DNA from 4 places in the Fictibacillus sp. 7GRE50 genome. Region 4 is predicted to be linked to each of the others. Evidence: riboswitches for the same ligand, from Rfam matches in the RefSeq annotation. Region 4 holds a riboswitch; each other region holds the start of a gene.
What was found. A riboswitch is a leader RNA that binds a small molecule or an ion and turns the genes downstream of it on or off. The one in region 4 is predicted to bind S-adenosylmethionine.
Positions count from the first base shown of each region.

Region 1 (4,286 bases), on a different contig from region 4:
AATCGTATCGAGGGATGAACGGAATGCTGACGAATTTTGAAAGAGCTAACGCACCAAAGATGATGACTGGAAAGATACAAGAAAGTGCTTGTAAATAAGTGAATGTAAGAAGCGCTCTCAAATTAAACCACCCTTTTATGAGTTGATATGGAAATATATTGTATCCATAATAACCTATGGTGATCTAAATCTCATCATATAAAAAAATGTTTAGTTTAACATGAACCTGTCAGTTGACTTCTTTTACTTAAGCGCTGCATCCGCTAACGAATAGACAATCGCATCATCTGTTGGTGGATTATGAAGACCGGCTCTCACATCTCGGAAATGCCGCTGAAGCGGATTTTGTACAGAAAGACTCCGAGCCCCAACGATTCTCATCGCTAGATCAACGACCTTGTTCGCACTATTTGTTACAGAATGTTTAACGGCAGCGAGTTCTGTACCTAGATTTTGACGTTGTTCAGGGTGGTTTACCCATTTTTCAGCAACGGCATGAAGGATCGTTCTTGCTTGGAATAGCTCAAGTTCTATCTTACCAATCTTTCTTCTCACCTCTGGTACGTCTGAGATAGGTCCCGATAAAGTGTTAGGGCTATACTCTGACGCAAATTCAATCGCGTAATTCCGCGCTGCTCTTGCGAGACCTAGGTACACAGCAGGCACCTGAAGATACCAGCCTTTAGGTATGAGGTTCTTCCCATCCTCTACGACTAAAAGATTTTCCTCACGTACATAAACGTCTTTCAAAAGGAGGTCATCACTTTTTGTTCCTCTCATCGAGATGCTGTCCCATGTTTCTTTTACAAAAACCCCTTTTTCACGGTGATTCACTAAGAAAAATCCTTTATGATTGGTTTCTGAGATGGTAGCTGTAATGACTGAGTAATCAAGAGCTTCTGCCATAGAAGTAAAAGCTTTACTTCCGTTAATCAGCCATCCATCTGCTTTCTTGACTGCCGTTGTTGTAGGAATACCGCCTCGAGACGGACTTCCCGTCGCACGCTCTGTTTGTGCCAAGTTAATGAGTGCTTTTTGTTCAACAACTTTCCGGCTAAGATCAGCGAACGCACTACCACTCCAATGCCGGTTTTCCGCCGCTTCTAAAAGAGTACCCAGATGCCAGCCAAGAGAAAGAGCAGTAGGAGCATCCCCCTCAGCTAAATGCTCTTGAATGGTTAAGAATTCAACTAGATTTAATCCTTTACCACCAAACTCCTTTGGAATGGTAAGAGAAAGAAAGCCAGCATCCTTCAAATCTTGAAAGTTTTCATAAGGAAAAACCCCTTCTTGATCTACAAAATTTGCACGTTTCTTAAAAATTTCTTTTAGTCCTAGAGCGGTACTAACCGCTTCTTCAAAATGATCTATCTCAGTGGCTTTTCTCAAAGGTAAGCTCATAGTTCCCTCCTAAATTTTTTATCAGTAAATGGTTTTTTGTAATTAATCTTCAGGGATAAGTTGATTGGAGTGTAAGGTGCGAGACTCCTGCGGGACAGGTGGGCAGGTGAGACACTTAAGAGTGAAACGAACGAATGTGGCTCACCGCCTGCCTCGCGGAAAGCGAGCACCTGAAACGGAAATCAACAGCTATCATCTACTTTACTTTTAATCAAAACAATAAAAGTCCTCTTTCAAAGACGAAAGAGGACGTAAATTCCATATGCTTACACGCTCTCTCATCTATCAGACATTCAAAAAAACATCTGCTGGAATTAGCACCTTTCTTTATAAAAAGCGGTTGCTGCAGGATCGTAGGACCAGTTCCTCCCCTGACTCTTGATAAGATACATTATTTAATTATTAGTCATCACTATAGAGGATAAAGCAAACCACTGTCAACTAAAAACTGATTGTTAAGAAAATTATTTTATTTCTCTAAATTCCATTGACACGTGATTTTTATTCCTGTATATTTCGTTACTAAATTGAATAATATCGATTCCTTATCGAGAGAGGTGGAGGGACTGGCCCTTTGAAGCCTCGGCAACAACTATTTTTAGGATTGTGCCAATTCCAGCAGGCGAAAGCTTGAAAGATAAGAGGAGATCTATATACGTATGTTTTATTTCGCGTATTTTTTCAACCTCTTCTCATCGCTGAAGAGGTTTTTTTATTTTCTCTTGGAGCGGGTACAAAAAAATCGGATGGAGGAAATTATTTTGGGTAAAGAAATTTTGTTAAACGCGTTTGAGATGACAAGTGCCATGCACAATTCTCATGGTCTTTGGAAGCATCCGGAGAACAAGAGACATAGAAGCTATAAAGATCTGAATTACTGGATCGACTATGCGAAGCTTTTAGAAAGAGGAAAGTTTGACGCTGTATTTTTTGCGGATGTGTTAGGGATTTATGACGTTTATAAACAAAGTAAAGCTCCTTCTATTCGTGATGGGCTTCAAGTTCCATTAAACGATCCGGCACTTCTCGTGTCGGCCATGGCAAGCGTAACAGAGAACCTGTCTTTTGCTGTGACGGTGAGCACAACCTATGAGCAGCCATTTGGCAACGCACGTCGTTTTTCTACGCTAGATCACCTAACGAATGGGCGAATCGCATGGAATGTAGTCACTTCTTACTTGCCGAACGCAGCGAGGAATTTTGGATTGCAGAATATGATCAAGCACGATGAACGGTATAACATCGCGGATGAATATCTGGATGTTTCGTATAAGCTTTGGGAGAGCAGCTGGGAAGATGGAGCAGTTGTAGAAGATGTTGAAAACAATAAATTAGTGGATCCCGGTAAGGTACATGAGATCAATCATGAGGGGCAATACTTCAGCGTTGAAGGACCTCACTTGAGCGAGCCTTCTTTCCAGCGGACACCTGTGATCTACCAAGCGGGAACGTCTGAGCGTGGACGAGACTTTGCGGCCAAGCATGCTGAATGTATTTTTGTAGGTGGTCCAACGCCAGAGAGAATTCGATTTTATGCTGACGATATCCGTAAGCTCGCTGCAAAACACGGCCGAAATCCAGAAAACATTAAGATCTTTTCTTTTTTAAACGTGGTGGTAGGAAGAACGACAGAGGAAGCCGAGGAAAAATTCAATGAGTATGCAAGTGTTTGGAGTGCCGATGCTGCAAAAGCTCAATATGGAGCAAGTGGATATGATATCGCGGAATATGAAGATTTAGATCCGGAACTTCCATTCTCGTACAATAAATCAACAGAAGGCGGACATTATAAGGCCGCTACCCTCACTACGGATGCTCCTAAACCGTTAACAGTAGGAGAGGTATTGAATCGCTTCGAGTCACCTGACAAAGGTAGTTTTATAGTCGGCAATCCAGAAGAGGTAGCGGATGGGATACAAAAGCAGTTTGAAGAGTCTGGGGTGGATGGTTTCAACCTTAATCACCTCGTAACACCAGGAGACTTAGAAGCTTTCGTGGAGCTTGTTGTACCTGTTCTTCAAGAAAGAGGACTCTATAAAAAAGAGTACAACAGTGGCACGCTTCGTGAGAAACTATTCTCACCCGGACAGCCGCTGCTGCCAAACGATCATCCTGCAGCTAGATTTAGACCGGTGCTAACGGAAAGTAAATAAATAGAGAGTGAGTGAGGAGAGAAAACATATGAAACGATTTAACATATTTCTTACAGCAGCTTTATTAATCGGCGTTTTAGCGGGATGTGGCGCTTCGGGTGAAAAAGAAAGTAAAGAGATCACGCTCGGCGCAACCGTGCCTTACAGCGACATGCTTGAAAAAGGTGTGAAGCCATACCTAGAGAAAAAAGGATACAGCGTTGAAGTGAAAGAGTTTAATGATTATGTACAACCGAACATCTCTTTAAAGAGCGGTTCGCTAGATGCAAACCTGTTTCAGCATAAAGTGTACATGGACGCTTTTTCAGAAGAGAATGATATGAAACTAGTTTCAGTTGTTACCGTACCCACTGCACCAATCGGTATCTATTCAAAAAAATTCAAGTCTATAGACGAGATCAAGCCTGGAAGTACGGTTTCACTAGCCAATGATCCTACGAATTTAGCAAGAGGACTTACTGTTTTGAGAGACAATGGACTAATTGAGATCGATTCTTCAGCAAACCCGTTAAGAGTCTCAGAAAAAGATGTGACAAAAAATCCAAAGAACTTGAAGTTCCAGCCTGTTGAAGCTGCTCAAACTCCAAGAACGCTAGACTCGGTAGATCTAGCTGCGGTAAACGGAAACTTTGCAATATCGTCGGGTCTAGATCTCAAGGATGCGCTTGTAAAAGATAAACTTCCAGAGAAGATCATCAATCGAATCGTTGTGCTAGAAAAAGATAAGAATTC
Region 1 covers NZ_JACZDW010000001.1:1,358,054-1,362,339, reverse strand. The annotation lists gene IHV12_RS06635 (DUF817 domain-containing protein) at 1-121, opposite strand, end outside; gene IHV12_RS06630 (acyl-CoA dehydrogenase family protein) at 244-1,401, opposite strand; SAM riboswitch class I at 1,677-1,789, opposite strand; SAM riboswitch class I at 1,944-2,045, shown strand; gene IHV12_RS06625 (LLM class flavin-dependent oxidoreductase) at 2,163-3,554, shown strand; gene IHV12_RS06620 (MetQ/NlpA family ABC transporter substrate-binding protein) at 3,583-4,286, shown strand, end outside.
Region 1: it holds a riboswitch for S-adenosylmethionine, as region 4 does, so the genes downstream of both, IHV12_RS06630 (acyl-CoA dehydrogenase family protein) here and IHV12_RS22300 (methionine ABC transporter ATP-binding protein) in region 4, are expected to answer to the same signal.

Region 2 (4,286 bases), on a different contig from region 4:
AGTGTGGTTCCCATCGGTTCAATCGTTCCAGAAACCATGAGTGGGATTCTTTTTCCCGTTTGTTCAATAGCTTGCTCAATTCCTAGAAAGCCAGCTTTTACATTTAGCATATCTTGGCTTGTCTCTAAGAGAAGAAAATCTGCACCTCCGTCAATCAATCCTCGTGCTTGTTCAGCATAAGCATTTCTTAACGAATCAAACGTCGTTCCGCCCGTAACACTGAGCGTTTTTGTCGTTGGTCCGAGTGAGCCCGCAACAAAACGTGGCCAGTGTTCTGTTGAAACAGCATCAGCTGCTTTCTTTGCAATTTCTGCTCCCAGCTTATTGATCTCATATGCTCTATATCCTAGTTCGTATTCATCCAGTACAAGATTCGTGCCGCCGAATGTATTCGTTTCAATGATATCAGCGCCCGCCTCAAGATATTTATAATGAATGGATTCGATAACATGGGGTGCCGTTACATTTAAATACTCATTACAACCGTCATACGCTTCACCGCCAAAATCTTCTGGAGTGAGATTGGCTTCTTGAAGCATCGTTCCCATCGCGCCATCCATGATTAAAATCTTTGATTTTAGCTGTTTTTCTATTGATGACTTAGGCATTCTGTGACCTCCTGGATAAAAGTGATGCAGAGTTAGCTCTTGCATATTGTGCTAATTCAACGGTTAGTTCGTAACGCATAAATGGTGTGATCAGGTAGATGCCGTTAAAGAGTTCCATAGCTATGTCTAATAACGACTTCGCAATTGATAAACCTTCTTCGCACGCTTGTTTTGGATCATCTGTGTACTTACCCATGCGGTCACGCACAGCGTTCGATAGTTTGATGCCTGGAACTTCATGATGAAGAAACTCTGCATTGCGGGAAGAGGTTAAAGGCATGATTCCAATATAGATCGGTTTATCAATATGTTTTGTTGCCTCATACGTTTCAATAAGTCTTTGCTCTGAAAATACAGGCTGGCTGATAAAGTAGTCTGCACCGTATGCAATTTTCTTCTCTAACCGCTCAACCGCTTTATCGATGGATCGGATGTTAGGGTTAAAAGCAGCTCCTATCGTGAAAGATGTTTTTTCTCCAAGCTCTTTTCCTGATAGAGATAACCCTTCATTAAACTGCTTGATGAGCTTGATCAGTTCAAATGACGTGACATCATATACAGACGACGCACCTGGGAAATCTCCGACGCTTGCAGGATCTCCCGTTACAGCGAGTATTTCATGAATGCCCTGCGTGTGAAGCCCCATTAAATGAGACTGAAGACCGATTAAATTTCTATCACGACACGTAATATGAATGAGCGGGCGAAGATTAAGTTGGGATTGGACAATCGACCCTAATGCAGCGTTACAAACACGTGGTGATGCAAGCGAATTATCAGCGAGGGTAAGTGCGTCGATACCCGCTTCTTTTAACGCCTTTGCTCCTTCCATAAAACGTGACGTATCTAATTTACGTGGTGGATCTAATTCAACAATTATGGATTGCCTTTTCTTTACTTCTTCACTTAGAGGTACATAGTTAGATTTTGATGCAGATTGAATGACAATCTTTCGTTTTCTTTGTTTCACTTCTTTTTCTGTTACAGGTTCTAAGTTTTTTAGTTCACTAGAGAAGGCATGTATATGAGCAGGTGTCGTACCACAGCATCCTCCTAATAGACGAACTCCTTGCTGCCTGAACAAATGGGCACATTCTTTAAAATAGTCAGCGTCCCCCTCATAATTAAAACGGCCATCTGTATAAGAAGGAAGCGATGCATTAGGAAACGCTGAAAGAATTGCCTGATTTGGTAATGCAACTTCTTCAAGTGTCATCAGCATGTGATACGGCCCTAGACGACAGTTTAATCCCACAACATCAGCACCAATGTTCTCTAAAGAGGTCAAAGCTTCTGAAATGGGAGTGCGGTCCTGCATAAAGCCGACCTCCTGTAATGACACTTGAGCAATAATCGGAAGTGATGTTTCTTTTCTAGCAATCTTTAAAACCGTTTCTAGTTCTTCTAGGTCATAATAGGTTTCTAATTGGATGCCATCTACATTCTCCATCAACAAACAATACAGCTGCTCGCGAAAACTGCGCTTGATCTCATCAAGAGAAATGCTATTTGGTTTTATACCGCGTATGCCACCGATCGTACCTACAACATATTCTTTATGAGCAGCTTTTCTGGCGATCTGAACAGCCGCTTTATTAATCTCTTTTACGTGATCTTGAAGCCCATAGCGTTCGAGCTTTGAATAGTTCGCTGCATACGTATTGGTTTGAATGATATCAGCACCTGCATCTAAATAAGCACGATGGATATTATAGATCTGCTCTTCTTGAGAAAGATTTAACTCTTCGTAACAAAAGTCGGATCCGTACGAATACAGAAGGGTTCCCATCGCCCCATCACCGATTAATATCTTGTTTTGTTTTAAGTCTGTGATTAAACTCATGACAGCCTCCTATATAAAAAATAAAAAGCCTTCTATAAAAGAAGACTTTTTGTGCGTCGGGGTCTTCTTATCTTTACAAGTTCAACAAACCGAACTTGCAGGAATTAGCACCTTTTCAGCTAGTAGCTGCTGGTTGCTGAGGTTTCATAGGGCCGCTCCCTCTACCTCTCTTGATAAGGATTTATTCTTTTATTGGTTCGTTTACTAAATTGCGATCTATTTTCTTTAATAATTCCTGTTTATACGTGCGTTGCTTTTCTTCGTTATATAAAAAGGACCGATCTGTTAGCTTTGTTAATAAGTCTTTTCGATTTTTTTCCGGATATTCCTTCTTAATGATCGATCTGCATTGAAATAAAAAATCTAAATACGTTTCATAGTCTTCACTGTATTTTTGTTGAAGCTCTTTTTTTATCGATTTAGATAAACTTGGACTAGCTCCAGAAGTAGAAACTGATAAAATGAGTTTCCCTCTCTTTACAACACTAGGAACAATAAAGTTACCCAGGTCTGGTTGGTCAACAACATTCACTAGCTGTTTCGAACTTGTTAGTTCTGCAATCCAAGAATTAATCTCTTTACTATTGGTTGCAGCAATGATTAGAAACGCTTCTTCCAAATCAGCACGTTCCACTTCTCTTTCGATCCAAGTCAGCTTTCGTTCAGCATGCCATTCTTGAATTTCTTTGACAGCTGCTGGGCTGATTACTGTAATTATTGCCTCTTCATTCAATAAATCATTAATTTTACGATGTGCTACTAGACCACCGCCAGCTACTACAACCGTTCTACCAGACAAATTTATGTGAATAGGATACATAGCATTCCTCTCTTTTTAAGAACATGCATACTTCTTTGTTGCAAGTGTTTCATGTATTCGTGTGAGTAAAACGTCTTTCAGAATAGGATGGTAGCCAAGCGTCTCGCAAAGAGTTACGTTTTGTGTGGTTTGCTGCTGATGGCGAATTATCGTATGTTTCATTCCATTTATTAATAGTCCTGAAAATAGAAGGTAAGGCACAACGATAACTTGCTCATATAATTCACTGCTACTCCAAAGTGCTTCTTCAAAACTTGGTTCTGAACCAGTTAAAAAACAAACTTGAATACTAGGAATTCCATAATGATCTTGAACGTTAGATGCTATTGCTTCTAGGTCGCGCTTAACATCTAGATCGGTGCTACCTCTACCCACTAAAAGGATATGTGAATTTTTTCTTAACGTAACTGCGCTTTTAATGATCTTCTCCCATAACAAATGTGAAATGGCTTGATGTACACCGAAAGGACGTCCGTAATTCACTTCAACTTCTGGATATGTAGTCTGCAGTTGCTGAAGCTCTTTCGGTATGTCTATTTTTATATGGTTCGCACTTAATAAGAACACAGGAATGACAGAGATGCTTGTAGCTCTTTTTTCTATACAGGTTTCAAAACCTTGAGCGATAGAGGGTTCACTAAGCTCTAGAAAACAAATCTCCTTAATGGGCACATCAATTTGTGCCATACACAGTCTCACAAATTCTTCTGCTTCCATACGTCCTTTTTCCAGTCTTGTACCGTGACAGATAAAGAGCAATGCCTTCATTTATAAAGCCTCTCTTACTTCAGCAAGCTTATTCCGTTCATCGTTCAGCTGTTCAAACCATTTCAGTTCACTGCGAAGACGAACGACTTCACCTACAATGATCATACTCGGATTCTCAATATGTTCATTTATTACAATTTCCTCAATCGTATCGAGTGTACCTGTAACGGTTCGTTGACTTTCTAAGGAACCCCATTGAACGAGAGCAACTGGTGTTTCTTTGCTTTTCCCATTTTTCGTTAACTGT
Region 2 covers NZ_JACZDW010000003.1:102,841-107,126, reverse strand. The annotation lists gene metH (methionine synthase) at 1-608, opposite strand, end outside; gene IHV12_RS11785 (bifunctional homocysteine S-methyltransferase/methylenetetrahydrofolate reductase) at 601-2,451, opposite strand; SAM riboswitch class I at 2,516-2,631, opposite strand; gene IHV12_RS11780 (NAD(P)-binding protein) at 2,633-3,271, opposite strand; gene IHV12_RS11775 (sirohydrochlorin chelatase) at 3,287-4,039, opposite strand; gene cobA (uroporphyrinogen-III C-methyltransferase) at 4,040-4,286, opposite strand, start outside.
Region 2: it holds a riboswitch for S-adenosylmethionine, as region 4 does, so the genes downstream of both, IHV12_RS11785 (bifunctional homocysteine S-methyltransferase/methylenetetrahydrofolate reductase) here and IHV12_RS22300 (methionine ABC transporter ATP-binding protein) in region 4, are expected to answer to the same signal.

Region 3 (4,286 bases), on a different contig from region 4:
TTAAAATTGTTCTCCTCATTCTTTATTCGATTAATAAGGGTACTTCTTCTTTCTTCATTTCAGTTTCATGGAACTCATTGTATCGTGGGTGCATTTTTAATAGTTCATCAACCGTTACAATTTCATAACCCATTTCCTTAAGCTTGGGAAGTATAATCTTTAATGCAGCAACCGTTTGACTGCGATTACCTCCAGAATCATGCAAAAGAATAATATCTCCGTTTTTTAAATTCGTTAGGATGTGTCTGGCTATCCTTTCAGATCCTGGATTTGTCCAATCGCGGGGATCTTGATGCCAAGACCATAGGATAACTTTGTATCCTTCTTTTTTTAAGACTTTTAAACTGTTCTCTGTAACTGTACCGCCTGGAGGTCGAAACAATTTTATGTAATCTGAATGATGAGCAGGATCGAGAAGGTGCTCGGTCTTTCTTGTTTCAACCACAACTTTATGCCTTGAAATGGTGTGGAAACTAGGGTGATTATACGTATGGTTGCCGATTTCATGTCCTTCTTTTAGCTCTCTTTTCACGATTTCTGGATACTTCTCAACCCGCTTTCCAATAAGAAAGAATGTTGCATGAACACCTTCCTTTTTAAGAACATCTAAGATCTGAGTGGTGTATACGGGGTCTGGGCCATCGTCAAATGTAATCGCAACTTGTTTCTTTTTTGAAGGAACTTCCCAGATTACATCTCCATATTTCTCTACTTCAAAACGATTTACTACACCTGCATTGACTTTTGGTCCGAAAAAAAGAATGTGACATAAAAACATGGAAACAATCATTTTTACAATGGTAGACATCATGAGCCCTCATTCTAAAATTTGTTACCAATAGTATTTGTAAGGAGAAACTGATTTATGACAAAGCTGTATCTGTATACAAGGTTGTTCTTAAAGCTGATTTCCGTTTAAGGTGCTCGCTAACAGGAGAAGAGTCTTGGCAACAAAAAAGCTGCTCAAAGGATTTCTTGAACAGCTTAATCGTTGTAATCTACAATCCACTTGGAGAAAGTGAGATCGCTTTTAATGCGTGATCTAAGTCATAGATTAGATCATCTACTGTTTCAATTCCGATCGAAAGACGGATTAGTTCTGGGCTTACGCCTGATTTTCTTTGTTCTTCTTCAGATAGTTGTTGATGAGTGGTGCTAGCTGGATGGATGATCAATGATTTTGAATCTCCCACGTTTGCCAGGTGAGAGAAGATGCTAACATTTTCGATCAACTTTTTACCTTCGTCTACACCGCCTTTAACCCCGAATGTTAAAATTGCACCCGCGCCTTTAGGGAGGTATTTTTGGGCAAGTTCATAGTAAGGGCTGCTTGGAAGCCCTGCGTAATTTACCCAATCGACCGATGGATGACTCTCTAGGAACTTCGCTACTTTCAATGTATTTTCAACATGACGTTCTATACGCAGAGCAAGTGTTTCCAATCCTTGAATAAATAGAAAGGAGTTGAACGGTGCGATAGACGAACCTAGATCTCGAAGCAGCTGAACACGTGCTTTTAGAATATAAGCAAGTGGACCAAATGCATCCGTATACACAATTCCTTTATAGCTTGGATCTGGCTCAGTCAAGCCTGGGAATTTCCCATTGCTCCAATCAAATTTTCCAGAATCGACGATAACTCCACCTACTGAAGTACCATGTCCTCCGATGAACTTTGTTGCAGAATGAACAACGATATCCGCTCCATGTTCGATTGGGCGACAAAGGTAAGGCGTAGCCAACGTATTATCTACAATAAGAGGAACTCCTGCGTCATGTGCGATGTCAGCAATCGCTTGAATGTCGGCTACATCGATTTTTGGATTCCCGATGGTCTCAATGTATACGGCTTTTGTTTTTTCTGTAATAGCGTCTTTAAACGATTGAAGATTATCAATTTCAGCGAATTGTGTCTGGATGCCGAGCTTGGGGAGAGTGACAGAGAACAGGTTATACGTTCCACCATATAGAGAGGTGGAAGCGACGATTTCATCACCAGAGCCAGCGATATTGAATATAGCATTTGTAATGGCAGCCTGGCCAGAAGCAAGAGCAAGAGCACCAACACCGCCTTCAAGTTTTGCAATGGTCTGTTCAAACGCATCTTGCGTTGGATTCATCAAACGCGTATATATGTTTCCGAACTCTTTTAGGGCAAATAAGTTCGCTGCGTGCTCTGTTGAATTGAACTGATAGGAAGTGGTCTGGTAGATCGGAACAGCACGAGCTCCTGTAGTCGGATCAACTTTTTGACCTTCATGTAATGAAATCGTTTCAAACCCATACTGTCTTTTTGCATTTTGATCAGTCATTTTCAAATCTCTCCTCAACGTCATTTTTTTGTATCCAATCGCATTCAGTTTCAACTTATCCCAGAAAAAAAGACCTCTTCCAAAAGAAGAGGTCCCGATGATTTCACCCGATCGAAGTCTCATCTTTCAGAACATTAATTGTTCTGCTGAAATTAGCACCATGCGTTTCCGCTGGTTGCCGGGCATCATAGGGTCAGTCCCTCAGCCTCTCTGGATAAGAAGATTTGAATATTGAATTAAGATTTATAATACATAGGTCATTATCAATAGTCAACTGAATTTTTTAAAAATTTCGGATTTTTATTTTCCGGATTACTTTTAACTGCATAAATAACTCCAACCGCCCAAAAAGCAGCAAGAACAAAGTAGATTGGTAACAACATGTTATGTGAAACCCCTAGTGTATGAAGAAGGGTGCGGGTATTGGTGATAATAATCAATCCACCAACAAGTACTCCGAGTATGTGAGAGGGAATGAGTCGCACTAGCCATGCAGCAATAGGAGCCGCAATCACTCCTCCTAGCATCAATGCACCTACCCATAGCCATTCAACTTGTTCCCAGCCGAGTGCGATGAAGAATCCGACTGATGCAGATACTGCTACAGCAAATTCACTTGTATCTACAGAACCGATCACCTTCCTGGTTTTCATGTCTTGTTTTGCCATTAGGACTGGAGTGGTGACCGGGCCCCAGCCTCCTCCACCTGTAGCATCTAAGAAACCTGCTAATAATCCAAGTGGAATAAGTTGTTTCTTCGTAAATGGTGTACCATTCGCTGTTGCTTTCTTTTCTCCAAGTTTAAACAGAAAACGATATAAGATATAAATTCCAAGGATAATTAGAAAGATAGAGATATATGGCTTTACTAGATCTCCAGGAAGGTTGCTTAAAAAACAAGCACCTACAAATGCGCCGATTGAACCCGGCAGAATTAAGCGAGTAACGACTTGGCGATCAACGTTTCCAAACTTAATATGAGAAGCGCCGGATGCCGCAGTGGTAACGACTTCAGCAAGATGTACGGACGCAGATGCAGCTGCAGGAGCAATTCCAGCTACTAACAGCAAAGATGTAGATGTAACTCCATAAGCCATACCGAGTGATCCATCAATCAACTGTGCAAAAAGACCAATTAGAGCTAATACAATCAACTTTTTCATACTTTTCCTCCTCAAAATAAAAAGGCCCTTAACAAGTAGTGTTAAGAGCCTTCGGTTTACCGATCAGCGATACAGATTAAATTTTAGTTAATACTATATGATTCAAAAACATAAAAAGTCAACTGTTTGTTTAAATTTTTTGTAAAAATAGAAAAATGAAAAAATAGGTCTTGATATCATTTTCAGATATGTTATGATTTTATAAAATTTAAACTCTTATCCAGAGTGGTGAAGGGAACTGGCCCGATGAAACCCGGCAACCTGCGATTGTAAGGTGCTAACTCCAGCAGAATGTATTTACATTTTGGAAGATAAGGTAATATGTTTACCTCCACTATCTTTCCGAAATGGGAAGGTTTTTTTGTTTTTTGGCTTTTGTTGCTCTTGAAAGTGGTTGATATCCGTTCCAGGATGCTCGCTTTCCGGGGGTCGTGCGGTGAGCCACCTCGACACTTTGTGTCCTTAGGTGTCTCACCTGTCCCGCTGATCCCCCAGGAGTCTCGCACCTTGCACTCCAATCAACTTTTCAATGAAGCCAAAACATAAATCAACAAAAAACAACAACTTTTTGAAAGAGCCTTTGAAAAGATATGAATGTTAGAAAGGGAGGCAGTGGAGTGGCGAACGAAAATAGTGCAAACGATTTTCTTCCTCAGCTTCAACAAATGCTGAGCAGTATTAAATTTGGATCAATCACTTTAGTCGTTCAAGATGGAAAAGTGATTCAGCTTGAAAAGAACGAGAAGGTAAGAATTAAATAATTCGCTGACTAGAAAACTAGAGGCGGTTTTAACGAATGGGCAAAGCCCTA
Region 3 covers NZ_JACZDW010000003.1:93,574-97,859, forward strand. The annotation lists gene IHV12_RS11725 (polysaccharide deacetylase family protein) at 23-811, opposite strand; gene IHV12_RS11730 (homocysteine synthase) at 999-2,312, opposite strand; SAM riboswitch class I at 2,429-2,533, opposite strand; gene IHV12_RS11735 (sulfite exporter TauE/SafE family protein) at 2,576-3,475, opposite strand; SAM riboswitch class I at 3,689-3,793, shown strand; gene IHV12_RS22665 (YezD family protein) at 4,141-4,236, shown strand.
Region 3: it holds a riboswitch for S-adenosylmethionine, as region 4 does, so the genes downstream of both, IHV12_RS11730 (homocysteine synthase) here and IHV12_RS22300 (methionine ABC transporter ATP-binding protein) in region 4, are expected to answer to the same signal.

Region 4 (4,286 bases):
CTAAGCGTAACGAGGTTTCTAAGCAAGTTGCAGAATTCAAGCGCGAGAAAAAAGACGCGGACCACCTGATCACAGAGATGCGCGAAGTAGGTGACAAGGTCAAAACGATGGATGAAGAGCTTCGTCAAGTAGAAGAAGATCTTCACGGCATCATGCTAACATTGCCTAACATTCCGCATGAAAGTGTTCCTGTTGGTGACACAGAAGATGATAACGTACCTGTACGTCACTGGGGAGATGTTCCTGAGTTTGCTTTTGAAGCGAAACCACATTGGGATATCGCGACTGAACTAAACATCGTTGATTTTGAACGTGGAGCAAAAGTGACAGGCAGCCGTTTCGCTTTTTATAAAGGTTTAGGAGCTCGTTTAGAGCGTGCACTTATCAACTTCATGATGGATCTGCATGAAGACGAGCATGGTTATACTGAAGTATTGCCTCCCTACATGGTTAACCGTCAGAGCATGACAGGAACAGGTCAGCTTCCAAAGTTTGAAGAAGACGCGTTTAAAATTCGTGAAGAAGATTATTTCTTGATTCCAACTTCTGAGGTTCCTGTAACGAACATGCACCGAGAAGAGATTCTAACAGCTGACGAACTTCCGATCACATATGCGGCGTACAGCGCTTGTTTCCGTTCTGAAGCGGGATCTGCAGGACGCGACACGCGCGGTTTGATCCGTCAGCATCAGTTCAACAAAGTAGAGCTTGTTCGCTTCGTTAAACCTGAGGATTCTTATGAAGAGCTCGAGAAGCTTACAGGACACGCTGAAAAAGTCCTTCAGCTGCTCAACCTTCCATACCGCGTACTCAGCATGTGTACAGCTGACCTAGGATTCACAGCAGCTAAGAAGTACGATATCGAAGTATACCTTCCGAGCTATGGTGAGTACCGCGAGATTTCTTCTTGCTCTAACTTTGAAGATTTCCAAGCGCGCCGTGCTCAAATTCGTTTCCGTCGAGATGCAAAAGGGAAGCCGGAATTCGTTCACACGCTAAACGGTTCTGGACTTGCGATTGGTCGTACCGTAGCAGCTATCTTAGAGAACTACCAACAAGAAGATGGCACTGTAGTCATTCCAGAAGTTCTACGTCCTTATATGGGCAACAAAGAAGTAATTAAGTAAAAAGTGAAAGAAGCTGACTCTTAAAAGATATCCAAAGGGACTTTTAGAGTCAGCTTTTATCTATTAATGGGTGTAAAAGCTTCATTATCGGTGGTCCGAACAAGTTTTCAGGTGGTGGGAAGAGTTCTAGCGGTGAAAATTCATGATTCATAGGTGAAAGTCAATGAATCACAGGTGGACAGCACTGTTTTATCGGTGAACGTGTAACAAATATAAGAACACGTACCGTAAAAGCATACCTCCAAAAGAAACAAATAAAAAATCAAAAAAAGTTTTTGAAAACCGTTGACACAATATTTATCAGCATGTTATTATAGTTCTTGTCAGTCACACGGAGGTATACCCAAGTCCGGCTGAAGGGATCGGTCTTGAAAACCGACAGGGGTTTAACGACCCGCGGGGGTTCGAATCCCTCTACCTCCTCCATATACATATTCAACCTCATCTGAGTTTATCGGATGAGGTTTTTTGTTGTGTTTTTTCTTTTTAAGAATTGAATCATACACATTCAAAAACACCGATAGAAAACCCTAAAATACTTCAACCATTCATATCAACGAATGTAAGCGCTAACACTTTAAAGTGATAAAATTTAGTATTGACAGAACTTTTAGACAGGGCGTATGATGACAACTATAACTTAATTCAATAATGCAATACTTATTCAGAGAGACCGAGGGATCAGGCCCTATGACGTCCGGCAACCTCCATTAGGAACGGTGCTACTTCCTGCAGAATGATGATTCATTCTGGAAGATAAGTCGATGTTTACTTATTCGCCCTCTTCCATGAAATGAAGAGGGCTTTTTTATATTGTAAGGGGGATGACATATGATCGAGATCAAGGACGTTACGAAATTATATAAAGTAAAAGGCAAAGAGATCGTCGGAGTGAAGAATGTGTCACTGACGATCGACAAAGGTGAGATCTTTGGCATTGTAGGATATAGCGGTGCTGGGAAGAGTTCGTTGCTGCGCTGTCTTAATTTATTGGAAAAACCAACATCAGGAGAAATCAAGATCGATGGCATCTCGATTACGAAGCTCGGTAAAAAGGAGTTACGCGAGGAGCGTCTTAAGATCGGTATGATCTTTCAGCACTTTTATTTGATTAGTGCGAAGACCGTTTTTGAGAACATCGCTTTCGCTTTAAAAGCAGCTGGGAAAACGAAAGAGGAGATCACCAGTAAGACCAACGAGCTTTTAAAGATGGTGGGATTGGAGAATCAAAAAGATCAATACCCTTCTCAGCTGAGTGGGGGGCAGAAACAGCGTGTTGGTATCGCGAGAGCTCTTGCGAACGATCCGAAGGTTTTGCTTTGTGATGAAGCGACTTCAGCTCTTGATCCGAACACGACGAAATCGATCCTTTCCTTACTGAAGTCCATCAATAAAAAGTTAGGCATTACGATCGTGTTGATCACGCATGAGATGGAAGTGGTAAAAGAGATCTGTCACCGAATGGCGATCATGCAGGATGGAGAAATCATCGAGTCGGGCGATGTGTACAACATTTTTGCTAATCCAGAAAAAGAGCTCACAAAAACGTTCATCAGCTCTGTAATTCAAATGGATCTGCCAGAACCTCTTCTGAAAAATAGAAAAGGAACTGTGATTAAGATCCAGTTCAAAGGAGCGATTGCAGAAGAGGCAGTTGTTTCTGAGCTTTTCCAAAACTTTAACGTAAAAGGGAATATCCTTCACGGGAAAATCGAATATATTCAGGAAACACCGCTTGGTATCTTCATCATGGAACTAGTCGGTGAAGAGGCAGAAGTGAAGCGAGCGATCTCCTATATTGAGAGTCGCATAGAAAATCTTGAGGTGGTGAAAAAAGTTGCTTGATTCTATTTTGAATATCCTTCCAGATCTGAATAAAGCATTCTTTGAAACGTTATATATGGTCGCTATATCACTTGGTGTTTCATTAATTGTAGGATTGCCTTTAGGAATTATACTGTTTGTTACCGACAAAGGATTGTTATTTGAAAATGTGTGGATCAAGCAGATAGCGGGCATTCTTGTGAACTTGATCCGCTCTGTACCATTCATCATTTTATTAGTCGCGTTGTTACCATTAACTCAGCTCATTACCGGAACAACGATCGGACCAACTGCAGCCTCAGTTTCTCTATCCGTTGCAGCCATCCCATTCTTTGCGCGGCTCGTAGAAACATCACTACGAGAGATCGATAAAGGCGTGATCGAAGCGGCCGTTGCAGTAGGCGCTACGCCATGGATGATCATCCGTGAAGTTCTACTACCAGAAGCGAAGCCAGGAATCGTTCAGGCGGTAACAGTAACAGCAATCAGCTTACTTGGCTATTCAGCCATGGCAGGTATCGTCGGCGGCGGAGGAATTGGAGACTTCGCCATCCGCTTCGGCTACTACCGATACGACAACACGATCATGCTCACAACCGTCATCCTACTAATTGTAATCGTCCAGCTCATGCAAGTCATCGGAGACAGTGCAGCGAAGGCTGTAAATAAAAGATAAATTTATTTACTAAAGGTAAGACGAGGATAAATTTATCTTTAAAGGTTTAGGTTTAAAAGACACCATTGGCAAGTTGATTGGAGTGCAAGATGCGAGACTCCTGGGGGATCAGCGTGCCTTCTACATGAATTAACACCTCGCAAGGCATGCGACGAGGAAGCTCACTTCGGTAGTAATTCTTGTAGACGCAGGAGCAAATCTTAAAATGCATAAGATGGCTCACCGCACGCCCCTCGGAAAGGGAGCATCTGGAACGGAAATCAACCACTTCCACAATTGCATCTAGTACTTGCAAAAACAATTTTAGAAGGGGATCAACATGAAAAAAATTATACTTACACTACTAACAGCACTGCTAGCTTTCGGTTTAGCAGGATGCTCATCTTCATCAGACGCATCAAAAGATAAAGAAGTAACCCTCGGCGCAACAGCAGGACCTTACACCGACATGGTCAACAAAGCCATCAAGCCCTCACTTGAGAAAAAAGGGTATAAAGTAAAAGTCATTGAATTCAGCGACTATATTCAACCAAACATGGCTTTATCAAAAGGGGATCTTGATGCTAACCTTTTTCAGCACAAAGTGTACATGGAGAATTTCGCAAAAGAAAAGAACTTAAAGCTTTCAGAAGTTATCATCGTTCCTACAGCACCGATGG
Region 4 covers NZ_JACZDW010000014.1:6,812-11,097, forward strand. The annotation lists gene serS (serine--tRNA ligase) at 1-1,127, shown strand, start outside; tRNA gene IHV12_RS22295 (tRNA-Ser) at 1,461-1,553, shown strand; SAM riboswitch class I at 1,785-1,890, shown strand; gene IHV12_RS22300 (methionine ABC transporter ATP-binding protein) at 1,959-2,972, shown strand; gene IHV12_RS22305 (methionine ABC transporter permease) at 2,965-3,627, shown strand; gene IHV12_RS22310 (MetQ/NlpA family ABC transporter substrate-binding protein) at 3,947-4,286, shown strand, end outside.